Regions from separate parts of the Mesorhizobium sp. BR1-1-13 genome, predicted to be linked through region 1. Evidence: predicted binding sites of a transcription regulator. Region 1 holds the regulator's gene; the other holds the start of a gene.
The links. The regulator PhoB, encoded in region 1, activates phosphate uptake and scavenging genes when phosphate is short. The targets are predictions, from matches to a motif close to TGTCATNNANCTGTCAT.
Positions count from the first base shown of each region.

Region 2: a site for PhoB is predicted at 3,499-3,515, ahead of LB533_RS09925 (RNA degradosome polyphosphate kinase). Genes of this name have one in related genera too.

Region 1 is NZ_JAIUIH010000001.1:37,860-45,171, reverse strand. Features, by position in the region: gene pstS (phosphate ABC transporter substrate-binding protein PstS) at 1-19, shown strand, start outside; gene pstC (phosphate ABC transporter permease subunit PstC) at 85-1,074, shown strand; gene pstA (phosphate ABC transporter permease PstA) at 1,078-1,929, shown strand; gene pstB (phosphate ABC transporter ATP-binding protein PstB) at 1,926-2,729, shown strand; gene phoU (phosphate signaling complex protein PhoU) at 2,755-3,462, shown strand; gene phoB (phosphate regulon transcriptional regulator PhoB) at 3,482-4,171, shown strand; gene LB533_RS00210 (ROK family protein) at 4,179-5,420, opposite strand; gene xylF (D-xylose ABC transporter substrate-binding protein) at 5,679-6,719, shown strand; gene LB533_RS00200 (sugar ABC transporter permease) at 6,861-7,312, shown strand, end outside.
Region 2 is NZ_JAIUIH010000003.1:469,565-476,876, forward strand. Features, by position in the region: gene ppx (exopolyphosphatase) at 1-1,182, opposite strand, end outside; gene LB533_RS09925 (RNA degradosome polyphosphate kinase) at 1,185-3,377, opposite strand; gene LB533_RS09930 (zinc-finger domain-containing protein) at 3,580-3,825, shown strand; gene LB533_RS09935 (FAD-dependent monooxygenase) at 3,844-5,067, shown strand; gene LB533_RS09940 (TIGR02117 family protein) at 5,102-5,764, opposite strand; gene LB533_RS09945 (amino acid ABC transporter ATP-binding protein) at 5,880-6,629, opposite strand; gene LB533_RS09950 (amino acid ABC transporter permease) at 6,699-7,312, opposite strand, start outside.

The DNA of each region.
Region 1 (7,312 bases):
GCTCTATTCCGCCATGTAATCCCTGCTGAATGAGGAGGGCGCTTCACGGCGCCCTCCCTGTCTTCCTTGAAACGCGAGGGCCAGATGACCGCCGTCTCCGAAGCCATGCCATCGTCGGCCGCCATGCGGGCCAGGGAAGCGACGGTCCGGCGCTTCGCGCTCACCGATACGATTTTCCGGGCGGCGACACGCTTTTCCGCCATCCTCGTCCTGCTCATCCTCGGCGGCGTGGCGATTTCGCTGGTTGCCGGCTCGTGGGAAGCGCTGTCGAAATTCGGGTTCTCCTTCCTGACGACCGAATCGTGGAACCCGGTTACCGAGAATTTCGGGGCGCTGGCCCCGATCTACGGAACCATCGTCACCGCCGCCATCGCTATCCTGATCGCCGTTCCCATCGGCATCGGCATCGCCATCTTCCTTACCGAACTCTGCCCGCGGCCACTCCGGCGCCCTATCGGCATCGCCGTCGAGCTGCTTGCCGGCATACCCTCCATCATCTACGGCATCTGGGGCCTGTTCGTGTTCGCGCCGTTCCTGCAGACGACGGTGCAGCCCTTCATCATCAAGCTTTTCCACGACGTGCCGGGGCTCTCCAGCCTGTTTGCCGGTCCGCCCTACGGCATCGGCCTTTTGACCTCGGCGCTGATCCTTGCCATCATGGTCCTGCCCTTCATCACCTCGATCACCAAGGATGTCTTCGACACGGTGCCGTCGGTGCTGAAGGAATCGGCCTACGGCATCGGCTGCACGACCTGGGAGGTCACCCGCCGCGTCGTCATCCCCTATACCCGCGTCGGCATCATGGGCGGCGTCATGCTCGGTCTCGGCCGCGCGCTCGGCGAGACCATGGCGGTAACCTTCGTCATCGGCAACGCCCACCGCATCAGCGCCTCGCTGTTCGCGCCCGGCACGACGATCTCGGCAACCATCGCCAACGAGTTCACCGAAGCCGACGGCGATCTCTATACGTCTTCGCTGGTGGCGCTCGGCCTGATCCTGTTCGTCATCACTTTCCTGATCCTTGCCCTTGCGCGCTACATGCTGCTGCGCATGGACAGCCGCACGGGAGCCTGACCGATGTCGACGGCCACATCGCTTCACAATCGACGCAAGCGCAGGAATGCCGTGATGATGACGCTATGCGTCACGGCGGCGGGCATCGGCCTGGCCTGGCTGGCGCTGATCCTCGGCGCACTGCTCTATAAGGGCCTGTCGGGTGTTTCGCTCTCGGTGTTCACCGAAATGACGCCACCGCCAGGCGATGGCGGCGGCCTGCTCAACGCCATCTACGGCAGTATCATGATGACCGTCATCGCCGTCATCGTCGGCACGCCGATCGGTGTCCTCGCTGGGACCTACATGGCCGAATATGGCCGCTTCTCGCGCCTCACCACCATCGTGCGCTTTATCAACGACATCCTGCTGTCGGCACCCTCGATCATCGTCGGCCTGTTCGTCTACGAACTCCTGGTGCGGCCGATGGGGCATTTCTCGGCGATCGCCGGCGCCGTCGCGCTGGCCATCCTGGTCATCCCGGTCGTCGTGCGCACCACCGAGGACATGCTCAACCTCGTGCCGAACGCCCTGCGCGAGGCCGGCGCCGCGATCGGCGCGCCGCGCTGGGTGGTCATCCGCTCGGTCGCCTACCGTGCGGCGCTGTCGGGCATCGTCACCGGCATATTGCTGGCCATCGCCCGCATTTCCGGCGAGACGGCGCCGCTGCTCTTCACCGCGCTCAACAATCAGTTCTGGTCGAGCAATCTCAACGCGCCGATGGCCAGCCTGCCCGTCACCATCTTCCAGTTCGCTCTCAGCCCCTATGAGGAATGGCAGCAGCTGGCGTGGACCGGCGCACTCATAATCACCCTTACGGTTCTCGGGCTGAGCATCTTCGCCCGCAGCCTTACCGGACGCAGAGAGGACAGATGAAACCGATGTTGTCCACCGAGTTGAACACGCCCGAAGTCGCGGTCGAGAAAGCCAAGATCGAGGTCAAGAACCTCAATTTCTACTACGGCCAGTCGAAGGCGCTGAAGGATATCAGCCTGTCGCTGCCTGAGCGCAGCGTCACCGCCTTCATCGGGCCTTCGGGCTGCGGGAAGTCGACGCTGCTGCGCGTCTTCAACCGCATCTACGAGCTCTACCCGAAGCAGAGCGCCGAGGGCCAGGTGCTGCTCGACGGCCAGAACATCCTCGACCGGTCGCAGGACCTCAACCTGCTCAGGACCAAGATCGGCATGGTGTTCCAGAAGCCGACGCCGTTCCCGATGTCGATTTACGAGAACATCGCGTTCGGCGTCAGGCTCTATGAGAAGCTCAGCAAGGCCGAGATGGACGGCCGTGTCGAGCAGGCGCTGAAGCGCGCGGCACTGTGGAGCGAGGTCAAGGACAAGCTCAACGCCAGTGGCCTCAGCCTTTCGGGCGGCCAGCAGCAGCGCCTCTGCATCGCCCGCACGGTGGCCGTGAAGCCAGAGGTCATCCTGCTCGACGAGCCTGCCTCGGCACTCGATCCGCTGTCGACCGCCAAGATCGAGGAACTGATCGACGAGCTGCAGGCCGATTATACGATCGTAATCGTCACCCATAACATGCAGCAGGCGGCGCGCGTATCGAAGCAGACCGCCTTCATGTATCTGGGCGAGCTGGTCGAGTTCGACCGCACGGAGAAGATCTTCACGTCGCCCCGCGAGAAGCGCACGCAGGACTATATCACCGGCCGCTTCGGCTGATCCCACGCACACGAGGACCAAGATCATGGCCGAACATACAGTCGCAGCCTTTGACGAAGATCTCGGACAGATCAGCAGGCTGATCCGCGACATGGGCGATCTCGCCTCATCGATGGTCGGCGGCGCCACCAAGGCGCTCCTGAATTCCGACAACGCGCTCGCCCAGCGCGTCGTCTCCGACGACGCGATCATGGATGCGCGCCAGCGCGAACTCGACGACCGCGCCATCACCCTGATCGCCAAGCGGCAGCCCATGGCGGACGATCTGCGCCATGTCGTCGGCTCGATCCGCATGGCGGGCGATCTCGAACGCATCGGCGATCTCGCCAAGAACATCGCCAAGCGCGTCGGCACCGTCGGCCTGGCCGCCACGCCGCGCGACCTGTCGCACTCCATCGATGTCATGGCGCAGCTGGTGCTGATCCAGGTGCAAGGGGTGATCGAGGAGTATGCGGCGCGCGATTCCGCGGCACTTGCCAAGCTGCGCGCCGACGATGAACGCATCGACGTCAAATACACATCGGTGTTTCGCGAGCTGCTGACCTACATGATGGAGGATCCGCGCAACATCACCGCCTGCACGCATCTTTTGTTCTGCGCCAAGAATCTCGAGCGCATCGGTGATCACGTGACCAACATTGCCGAAAATGCCTATTATGTGCTGACCGGCACGCAATTGCCCGCCAATCGCCCGAAGCAGGACGAGACGGCGATGTCGGCGCCAGCGGCGTGACGGCAGGGGTGACCAGTCGATGATCGCGCCACGCATCATGGTGGTGGAGGACGAGGAGCCGCTGGGTGTGCTGCTCCGCTACAATCTGGAATCGGAGGGTTATCAGGTCGAGGTGGTGACGCGCGGCGACGAAGCCGAGATCCGCTTGCAGGAGAATGTCCCTGACCTTCTTGTGCTCGACTGGATGGTGCCGGCGGTTTCCGGCATCGAACTCTGCCGCCGTCTCCGGATGCGGCCCGAGACCGAGCGGCTGCCGATCATCATGCTGACGGCGCGCGGCGAGGAAAGCGACCGGGTGCGCGGTCTCTCCACCGGCGCCGACGACTATCTAGTCAAGCCGTTCTCAACCCCGGAATTCATGGCACGCGTCAAGGCGCTGCTGCGCCGCGCCAAGCCCGAAGTTCTGTCCAGCGTGCTCAAGGTCGGCGACATCGTGCTCGACCGTGAATCGCACCGGGTCTACCGCAAGAAGAGCGAGATCCGGCTCGGGCCGACCGAGTTCCGCCTGCTCGAATTCATGATGCGCCACCCGGGCCGCGTGTTCTCGCGCAGTCAGCTGCTCGACAATGTCTGGGGCGAAACGATCTATATCGACGAGCGCACGGTGGACGTGCATGTCGGCCGGCTGCGCAAGGCGGTCAACAATGGCCGCATGCCTGACGTGATCCGCACCATTCGGGGCGCGGGGTATGCGATCCGCGAAGACTAGGGATATGTCACGCAACGTTCTCGCCTATGCCTGATTTCGCTTGTGCCCCCGGCGCGAAAATTTCCTGGTCGACGAAGGTCAGCGCGCGCATGGCGCAACCCTCGCGGATCAGCGGCAGTTCGTTCGGCTCGGTGTCGAAGGAAATCGATTTCGAGTGCTGGCCGCCGGCGGTCTGGGCGATCGCCTCGCGCAATGCCGGCTCGATCAGGTCGAAGGCGGCCGCGCTGACGCCGACCATGGCGACCGGCGCCGGATCGATCAGGGCGAACAGGCTGCCAAGGCCATAGCCCAGCGCCTCGCCGGCCTTGCGGTAGGCTTCGCGCTCCGGCCCGTCCTTTTCGCGCGCCGAGGCCGCCAGGGTGCGCATGTCGGCGTCGCTGACGTCGACGGGCTCGGTGTCCTCGCCAAGCTGCCTAGCGTTGCGCCAGATGGCATAGTTCCCGGCATAGGCCTCGACACAGCCGCGCCGCCCGCAGCGGCAGAGCGCCCCGCCGGGGCGATGGATCATGTGGCCGAACTCGCCTCCGGATGAATGGGTGCCGGTGAACAGTTCACCCTTCAACACCAGGCCCATGCCGATGCCGTGCGACAAAAGGATGGCGATGAAGTCGTCGCGGTAGCGCTGGGGATCGCGCCAGCGCAGCGCCACCGCCATCATGTTGCAATCGTTCTCCATGGTGGCGGGAATGCCGAACTCGGTCTCCAGTATGTCGGCGAAGGCGATGTCGGTCTGCGGCGTGATCGGCGACCACAGCATGGTGCGCGCATCCGTGTCGGTGATGCCCTGGATCGCCAGCGCGATACGGGCGATGCTGCCGACGTCGAGGTCGGGATCTTCGAACCGCCGCCTGACGATGGCCACGCATTCATCGATCAGCGCCTCGCGCGACAGGGTCAGCGTGTCCAGCCGGCGCTGCTCTTCAGATATCACCTGCCCGGCATAGTCGATGACTGCGACGGAGAGGAAATTCAGCGACAGCACCACGGTCATCACCGCCGCGGCTTCAGGGTTGAGGCTGAGGCCGACCTGCGGCCGGCCGCGTTTCAGCGCACCGGCCTCGCTCGGCTTGCTCTGCGCCAGGATGCCTTCGCCAATCAGGTCGGAGGAGATCGCCGATATGGTGGAATGGCTGAGCCCGGTGGTCGCGGCAATCTCGGTGCGCGATGGCTGCCCGGCACGGCGCACGGCCGCGATCACCATCGCCCGGTTGCGTCGGCGCAGATCGTCGTGGCGGATTCCGACCGACATGTTCCTCGCATCCTCCCGGTCGCCGCGTTCTCTCCCCAGGCCCCGACGACCGTCAGATACTGGCAGAACCGGCCTTGGCTGTCATTATTTATTCCGGAGCTCGAAAAAAATTCCCGAGGGCATCAAAATACATCAGAATCGGCGTTGACAGCGTTCCGACGATGGATCAGTGTTTTTTCGAGGCTCGAAAAAATAGAGCCTTTGTGCCGGCCTAAGGGCCTGTTTGGTCGCGCCATACGCGGCGCAGGGAGGATTAAGATGAAGAGATTCACAGCCGCCATCCTGGCGGGTGTCGCCATGTCGCTGACGCTCGCGTCGGTCGCGCAGGCGAAGGACAAGGTCATCGGCGTTTCCTGGTCGAACTTCCAGGAAGAGCGCTGGAAGACCGACGAGGCCGCCATGAAGAAGGCGATCGAAGCCGCCGGCGACAAGTATATTTCCGCCGACGCCCAGTCCAATCCCGGCAAGCAGCTCACCGACGTCGAGAGCCTGATCTCGCAGGGCGCCAATTCGCTGATCATCCTGGCGCAGGACGCCTCCGCCATCGGCCCCGCGGTGCAGAAAGCGCTCGACGAAGGCATTCCGGTCGTTGGCTATGACCGCCTAATCGAGAATAAGGACGTCTTCTATCTGACCTTCGACAACAAGGAAGTCGGCCGCATGCAGGCCCGCGAAGTGTTCAAGGTGAAGCCGGAAGGCAACTACGTCTTCATTAAGGGCTCGGGTGCCGATCCGAATGCCGATTTCCTGTTCTCCGGCTCGATGGAAGTGCTCAAGGATGCCATCGACAGCGGCAAGATCAAGAATGTCGGCGAAGCCTATACGGATGGCTGGCTGCCGGCCAACGCGCAGAAGAACATGGAACAGTTCCTGACCGCCAACGACAACAAGGTCGACGCGGTGGTCGCGGCCAATGACGGCACTGCCGGCGGGGTCGTCGCGGCGTTGACGGCTCAAGGCCTGGCCGGCACCGTTCCGGTGTCGGGCCAGGACGGCGACCACGCGGCGCTGAACCGCATCGCCCTCGGCACGCAGACCGTGTCGGTTTGGAAGGACGCGCGTGAACTCGGCAAGAATGCCGCCGAGATCGCCTCGCAGCTGGCCGACGGCAAGAAGATGACCGATATCGCCGGCGTCAAGGACTTCACCACGCCTGGCGGGAACACCGTCAAATCGCTGTTCCTGACCCCGGTTGCGATCACCAAGGACAATCTCAACGTCGTCATCGACGCCGGCTGGATCAAGAAAGACGAGGTCTGTGCTGGCGTCGCGGCGGGCAGCGTCGCGGCCTGCAACTGATCTTCCATTTCAAGCGATGAACGCCGCGGCTACCAGGCCGCGGCGTTTTTTCAAGAAGATTTGTTTTTCCGCCCCGGGCGGGTAACTTCTAGGCTGGCTTCCGGCATCCGCGTCAGACGGGCAGGCCGGTGGGAGAAAATCATGACCGACACGACGTCCAACCCGCAGGCCGACACCGCGCGTGCGTCGGAACTCGGCGCCGTCGCCCGGTTCCTGAAGGCGACCGAGATCGACACGCGCATGCTCGGCATGATCGGCGCGCTGCTGCTGATCTGGATCGGGTTGCATGTCCTGTCCAGCCTGCGTCTCGGCGTCAATCCGCTCGATTTCGACAGCCGTACCTTCCTCACGCCGCGCAATCTGTGGAACCTGTCGGTGCAGACCTCGGCCGTCGCCATCATGGCCTCAGGCATGGTGCTGGTCATCGTCATGCGCAATATCGACCTGTCCGTCGGTTCCGCCGAAGGGTTGATCGGCATGGTCATGGGCTTCGCCCAGGTGCACTTCCTGGTGCGGATGGTCGGACTCGAGCTCGGCAACCCTTGGATCTGGGTCCTGGCGCTGGTCATCGGCCTGGTGCTCGGCCTGTTGAT
Region 2 (7,312 bases), on a different contig from region 1:
GTCGACGCCGAAAAAGGAGGCGTGGGCGATGATATTGAGCGATTGCTTGCCGCGATATTCGGGATGCGCGCGCCAACCGATGTCGGCCAGCAATGCCGCGGCGTGGCGGTAGCGCGCCTCGTCCTCGGTCTCGTCGATGCCGAAAGCGGCAAAGGTTTTGGCTGTCCAGTCGACGAGTTCATGCGCATGGGTGACCGAGCGCGAACGCAGCCGGGCGAGTTCTTCCGATGCCGAGATCAGCGGATCGGCCTTCTGCTCGGCCTGGTCGAGCAGCGAATAGAGGAAGCCTTCGCGCACGCCGAGCGCCGAGACGATGATCTTCGACGGCTGCATCGCCGCCATGATCTCCTGCAGCACGATGGCACCGTAAGGCAGGAGCGAGCGGCGGTTCTTCGAAACGCCCTCGATGCCTTTGATCTTCTCGATCTCGCCTTTCGCCACTTGCCGCAGGAAATTGGCTGCACTTTCGACGCCGATCTCGTAGTGGTGCATGACGCCAAGCGGATAGTTGGTCATCTCCATGTGCAGCCGGGCGAGATTTCGCCAGGTGCCGCCGACGGCATAGAAAGGCCTGCCCTGCCCGCCTTTCAGCAGCTTCGCCCGCCCCAGCTCGTCGCGCACGATTTTCGCCGCCTGCGTGAGGGAGTTCTTGGCCATATCTTGGAGGCGCAGGCCGCCCAGCGGCAACGTTATGCCGTCGCCGATCGCCTCGCCATTGACGTCGACCAGTTCAAGGCTGCCACCGCCGAGGTCACCCGCAATACCGTTGGCCGGATGAAAGCCGCAGATGACGCCGAGCGCGGAATAATAGGCTTCCTCGCGGCCGCTGATCACGCGGATCTCGGTCTTGAGCACGTCTTCGGCGCGGTGGATGAAATCGGGGCCGTTGACGGCCTCGCGGGCAGCCGCGGTCGCCAGCACGTACATGTGCTCGGCGCCGGCCTGGTCGGAGAGCGCGCGGAAGCGGCGGAACTCCTCCATCGACCGTGTCACGCCCTCGGGGTCGAGCTTCCCCGTCGACACGATGCCGCGGCCGAGGCCCGCCAGCATCTTTTCGTTGAACAGCATGGTCGGCGAGCGCGCCAGCCCCTCATAGACGACAAGGCGGATCGAATTCGAGCCGATGTCGATGATGGACAGCGGTCGGCGATCCTGCAGCCGGCCCTGGGAATCGGACAGCAGCATCAGGCGGCGGCGTTCTTCTTGCGGCGCTTGAATTGCGCGATCCGCTTCGGCGCATGCGATTTCAGCGCATCACCCCGTCCCGACAGGCTCGGATTGGTCATGAAATATTCCTGCGCGTTGAACGGTTCCTCGCCCTCCTCGAGCACGACGCGCCGGGAAGTTCCATCAGCCAATACGTCGAAACTTTGCTGATTGTCCATGATGTTGCCGAGCATGATCTGGCCCAGCACCTGTTCATGCACAGTTGGGTTGGTGATCGGCACCATGGTCTCGACGCGACGGTCAAGATTGCGCGGCATGAGGTCGGCCGAGGAGATGTAGACGACGGCCTCGTCCGACGGCAGGCCGTGGCCATTGCCGAAGCAATAGATGCGGCTGTGCTCGAGGAAACGGCCGACGATCGACTTGACCCTGATGTTTTCCGACAGGCCCGGCACCTGCGGCCGCAGGCAGCATATGCCGCGCACGACGAGGTCGATCTCGACGCCCGCTCGGCTGGCGTCGTAGAGCGCGTCGATGATGATCGGATCGACAAGGGCGTTCATCTTCATCCAGATGCGCGCCGGCCGTCCCTCGAGCGCGTGGGCGACCTCATCGGAAATGTGCTGCAGGATGCGGTTCCTCAGGGTGAAGGGCGAGATCGCCAGCCGCATTTCGGCGGTCGGCTCGGCATAGCCGGTGATGAAGTTGAAAAGCTGGGCGACATCGCGCGCGATCGTGGCATCGGTAGTGAAGAAGGACAGGTCGGTGTAGATGCGCGCGGTCACCGGATGGTAGTTGCCGGTGCCCAGATGCACATAGTTGCGCAGCTTGCCGTCCTCGCGCCGCACCACCAGAGACATCTTGGCGTGGGTCTTGAGCTCGAGGAAGCCGAACACGACCTGGACGCCGGCGCGTTCGAGGTCGCGCGCCCAGCGGATGTTGGCCTCCTCGTCGAAGCGGGCCTTGAGCTCGACCAGGGCCGTCACCGACTTGCCGGCCTCGGCGGCGTCGACCAGCGCGCGCACGATCGGGCTGTCATTGGAGGTGCGGTAAAGCGTCTGCTTGATCGCCACCACTTCCGGGTCGGCCATCGCCTGGCGCAGGAACTGAACCACCACGTCGAAGGATTCGTACGGGTGGTGGACGATGATGTCCTTCTCGCGGATGGCGGCGAAGCAATCGCCGCCATGCTCGCGAATGCGCTCGGGGAAACGCGGATTGTAGGGCGTGAATTTGAGGTCGTCGCGAGCAACGGCGACGATCTCGGAAATCTGGCTGAGCGCCAGCGGGCCGGTCAGGACGCTGATGCGGCTCGACGAAACGCCGAGTTCGCCGGCGACAAATTCGCGCAGTTCGGCCGGCATGAGCATGTCGAACTCGATGCGAATGACGGAGCCGCGGCGGCGACGCTTCAGCGCGGTCTCGAACAGGCGCACGAGATCTTCCGATTCCTCCTCGACCTCGATATCGCTGTCGCGAATGATGCGGAACGTGCCGGAGCCCTTGACCTCGTAACCCGGGAACAACTTGCCGATGTAGAGGCCGACCGCCTCTTCCAGCGGGATGAAGCGGACATGCTGCTTGCGGTCCGGCAGGCGGATGAAACGCTTCAGCGCCACCGGCAGGCGCAAGAGCGCGCTCATCTCCTCGCCATTCTTGCGGTGGCGAAGCTGCAGCGCCATCGAGAAGCCGAGATTGGGGATGAACGGGAACGGATGCGCCGGGTCGATCGACAATGGCGTGAGAACCGGAAACACCTGGTCCTGGAAGTGCTCCTCCAGCCAGGCCTTCTCGTCCTTGGTCAGCGCGTCGCGGGTGATGCTCTCGATGCCTTCCTTGTTGAGCAGCACGGTCAGCGCCGAGAGGCTCTTCTGCTGGTCTTCCTGCAACCGTTCGACCTCGCGCAGCAGCTGTTCGAGCTGCTGCTCGGGGGTACGCCCGTCCGGGCTTCTCAACACGATTCCTTCGCGAACCTGGCCGGCGAGACCGGCGACGCGCACCATGAAGAACTCATCGAGATTGGCGGCGGAGATCGACAAAAACCGCACCCGCTCCAGCAGCGGATGGTTTGTGTTCTGCGATTCCTCGAGCACGCGGCGGTTGAACTGCAACCAGGAGAACTCGCGATTGACGAAACGATCCGGATTGCCTTCCGGGCTTGCCGCTTCCGCATTGATGAACTCGCTCTGGACCGGCTTCAGTTCGTTCATGGTTCCTGCTCTTCCCACGTCTGGTTGCTTCGCCGCTTTTTCGGGCGGCGCCCAGGCTGTTGTGCCTGGCTGCGATGCTCCAGCCGGTTAACCGGCTTAACTTATCCTCTGACAGGCTTTTGCGACAGTTTCATTTCATCGAACTTGCAAACAGACCGGTTATGATCCAAACGCTGAGCAGACTGCGCTAAAGGAGACGACGATGGCAGGCGGTTCCATTCCCCATTTCCAGAACGATGCGGGCCATCCGGCGATCGATATCGGCGTCAAGGAATTCATGTGCACCGGGGCCAACCCGCCCTTCGACCATCCGCATGTGTTTCTCGACATGGGCGACGACAATGAGAAGGTCTGCCCCTACTGCTCGACGCTCTACCGCTATTCGCCGAAGCTGACGGCGATGGAAACGCTGCCGGCCGGCTGCCTCTACATCGACCAGGCCGCCTGACTTCCAGCGGCCGGGCCAATGGCAGAGGCACAGTCCCGGCAAGTCATCATCGCCGGGGCGGGTATTGCCGGGCTGACCGCGGCGCTGGCTTTCGCCGAGCGCGGCTATCCCGTACGGATCTTCGAACAGGCGCAGCGCCTCGAGGCGGCGGGCGCTGGCATCCAGCTTTCGCCCAACGCGACACGCATCCTGCGTGAGCTCGGCGTACTCGACGCACTTCTTCCCAATGCCGTCAGGCCGGAAGCCGTGGTGCTGAAGAATGCGGCAACCTTGGGCGAACTGGCGCGCGTACCTCTTGGACGAGCCGGCGAGGCGCGCTGGGGTGCGCCCTACCTCGTGGCGCATCGAGCGGACCTGCAAAACGCGCTGATGACGCGCGTGGCTGCCATGCCCGATGTTCATCTCACTACCGGCGCGCGCCTTGGCAGCGTCACGATCAGCAGTTCAGGCATCACCGCGGCAGCCGATGTGGGTGGCAGGCCCGTCGCGGCGGAAGGCTTCCTTCTGGTCGGCGCCGATGGCGTCTGGTCGTCGGTGCGCGGACTTGCCGACCAAGGAAGGAAAACCAAGCCTGCGAAAAGCCACTTCTCCGGCGAACTGGCCTGGCGGGCAACCGTCAGCGCAGACGGTCCTGCCGGGCAAGCTTTTGCAGAGATCGGTGCGCCGGACTGCGTCACCACCTTCCTGCATCCCGGCTTTCACATGGTCGCCTATCCCGTCAGCAAGGGCAGCGCCATCAACCTCGTCGCTTTCACCAGGGGCGAGCGTATCGCCGAAGGCTGGTCCGGCCACGCCGATCCCGCAATCCTGGCCGGCGCCATGCGCCGCACCGCGCCAGCGCTGGCAAGGCTTGCGGCGTTGGCCGGGCCGTGGGCGGCCTGGCCGGTCCATACGGTCGATCAGAAGCAGCCATGGGTAAGGTCGGGCCGCATCGCGCTGGTCGGCGACGCGGCGCATGCCATGACGCCGTTCGCGGCACAGGGCGCCGCGATGGCCATCGAGGATGCCGCCACGCTTGCCGACGTCATGGCCGCCTCTCCTGCCGACCTGGCCGGAAGTCTTCAAATCTGGGAAGGCCTGCGCCGGCCGCGCGTCGTGAGAGTGGCACGTCGCGGCGCTCTCAACCGCCTTGCCTGGCATGCCTGGGGTCCGGTGGCGTTGGCGCGCAACCTTTTCCTGAAAATGCGGACGCCGGAGAAGCTCGCCGCGGATTTGGACTGGCTTTATGGGTGGCGGGTCTAGAACTCGAACGAGGCGTTGGCGTTATCTGCGCGACCTACCAATTATACAGCCGCAACGACCACCCGAGCGAGACCGGCAGCGGGTTCCACCAACCCGTGCGCAGGCCGGCGGTCCGCAAGGCGGCGGCGGTCCAGGTATTGCAGCCGGCCAGCGCATTGAAATGGCCGTTCGCCTCATAGAAGCGGTCGAAATCGGAATAGGCGGCCCCGGCGATGACGATCGGCCCGCCTGGTCCTTGCTGAAAACTCGCATCGATGAAGTCGAGTAATGCGGCAAAGCGGTCTTCCGGGATGTCGAAGCCGGCGACATCGGGTCCGGAGATATCGCCGGCGACCTCGACATGCATCACTGAAGCGTCAAGCGTCAGGGCCTTGAATACGGGCATAACCTTCAGCTGCGACCAGGTCGGCGTCTCCAGGTAGAAGGCGCGGCCGCCCCAGCCGAAGACGATGTAGCGCACCTCGGGCGCGTCGGAAGGCTGGCCGGCAACGGCGAGGAAGCGAAAGCGCCGGCGCACGCCGTCATCGACGGGAATGGCGATGTCGGTGTGGATCGGATTGTTCTGCACCAGAATGTGCCTGACGCCCTCGCCGGCCGCGGCAGCCGGCCAGAGTGGTCGCGGCACCAGCGTGCCGAGTGCCGCGACCAGCACCACCGCGGCAACCAGCACTGCCAGGAAACGAAGGCGTTTTCTCATCCGGGCATAGTTTTTGCGGTTCCATCACATTTCAATCGAAACGATCCGATCGGCCAAATGTGAAAAAGCCCGACTGTGGCGCGGCCGGGCTCCTTCCATTTCGACCAAGCAGCGCTCAGTGCAATATCTGCGACAGGAACAGCTTCGTGCGCTCGTGGCGCGGGTGATCGAAGAACTCGGCCGGCGTGTTCTGCTCGACGATCTGGCCCTGATCCATGAAGATCACCCGGTTGGCGACTTTCCGCGCAAAGCCCATTTCGTGCGTGACGCACAGCATGGTCATGCCTTCCTCGGCAAGGCTAACCATGGTCTCCAGCACTTCCTTGATCATTTCCGGGTCGAGTGCCGAGGTCGGCTCATCGAACAGCATGATGCGCGGGTTCATGCACAGCGAACGGGCGATCGCCACGCGCTGCTGCTGGCCGCCGGAGAGCTGGCCCGGATATTTGTTGGCCTGCTCGGGGATCTTGACGCGCTTGAGGAAATGCATGGCCATCTCCTCGGCCTGTTTCTTCGGCGTCTTGCGGACCCATATCGGCGCCAGCGTGCAGTTCTCCAGGATGGTCAGGTGGGGAAACAGGTTGAAGTGCTGGAATACCATGCCGACCTCTCGGCGCACCTCGTCGATCTTCTTGAGATCGTTGGTCAATTCCTTGCCGTCGACGAAGATCTTGCCCTTCTGGTGTTCTTCGAGCCGGTTGATGCAGCGGATCATGGTCGACTTGCCGGAGCCGGACGGGCCGCAGATGACGATGCGCTCGCCGCGCATCACCTTGAGGTTGATGTCCTTCAGCACATGGAACTCGCCGTACCATTTGTGCATGGCGATGATGTCGATGGCGACATCGGTGGTCGAGATGTGCATCTTCGCGGCATTGACCTTGATCTCTTCCGCGCTGACGGCGTTTTCGGTGGCCATGAACCAATCCCCTTTTTATCGTTTGTAACCGGTGTCGAGCCGGCGTTCCGTATACATTGAATAGCGCGACATGCCGAAGCAGAACAGCCAAAACACGAAGGCGGCGAACACGAGACCGGATTTCGCGGTCTGCGGCGTCGCCCAGTTGGCGTCCGAGAAGTTCTGCTTGACCACGCCGAGCAGGTCGAACATCGAAATGATGAGGACCAGGCTGGTGTCCTTGAACATGCCGATGAACGTGTTGACGATGCCGGGGATGACCAGCTTCAGCGCCTGCGGCAGCACGATCAGGCCCATCTTCTGCCAATAGCCGAGGCCGAGTGAATCGGCGCCCTCATATTGGCCCTTGGGGATCGCCTGCAGGCCGCCGCGCACCACCTCCGCCATATAGGCGGCGGCAAATAGCGACACGCCGATCAGGGCCCTCAGGTATTTGTCGAAGGTGACGCCGGCCGGCAGGAAAAGCGGCAGCATGACGCTGACGAAGAACAGCACGGTGATCAGCGGGATACCGCGCACGGCTTCGATGAAGATGATGCACAGCATCTTGACGATCGGCATCTTGGAGCGCCGGCCGAGCGCCAGCACGGTGCCCAGCGGCAGCGACACGGCGATGCCGACGAAGGAGA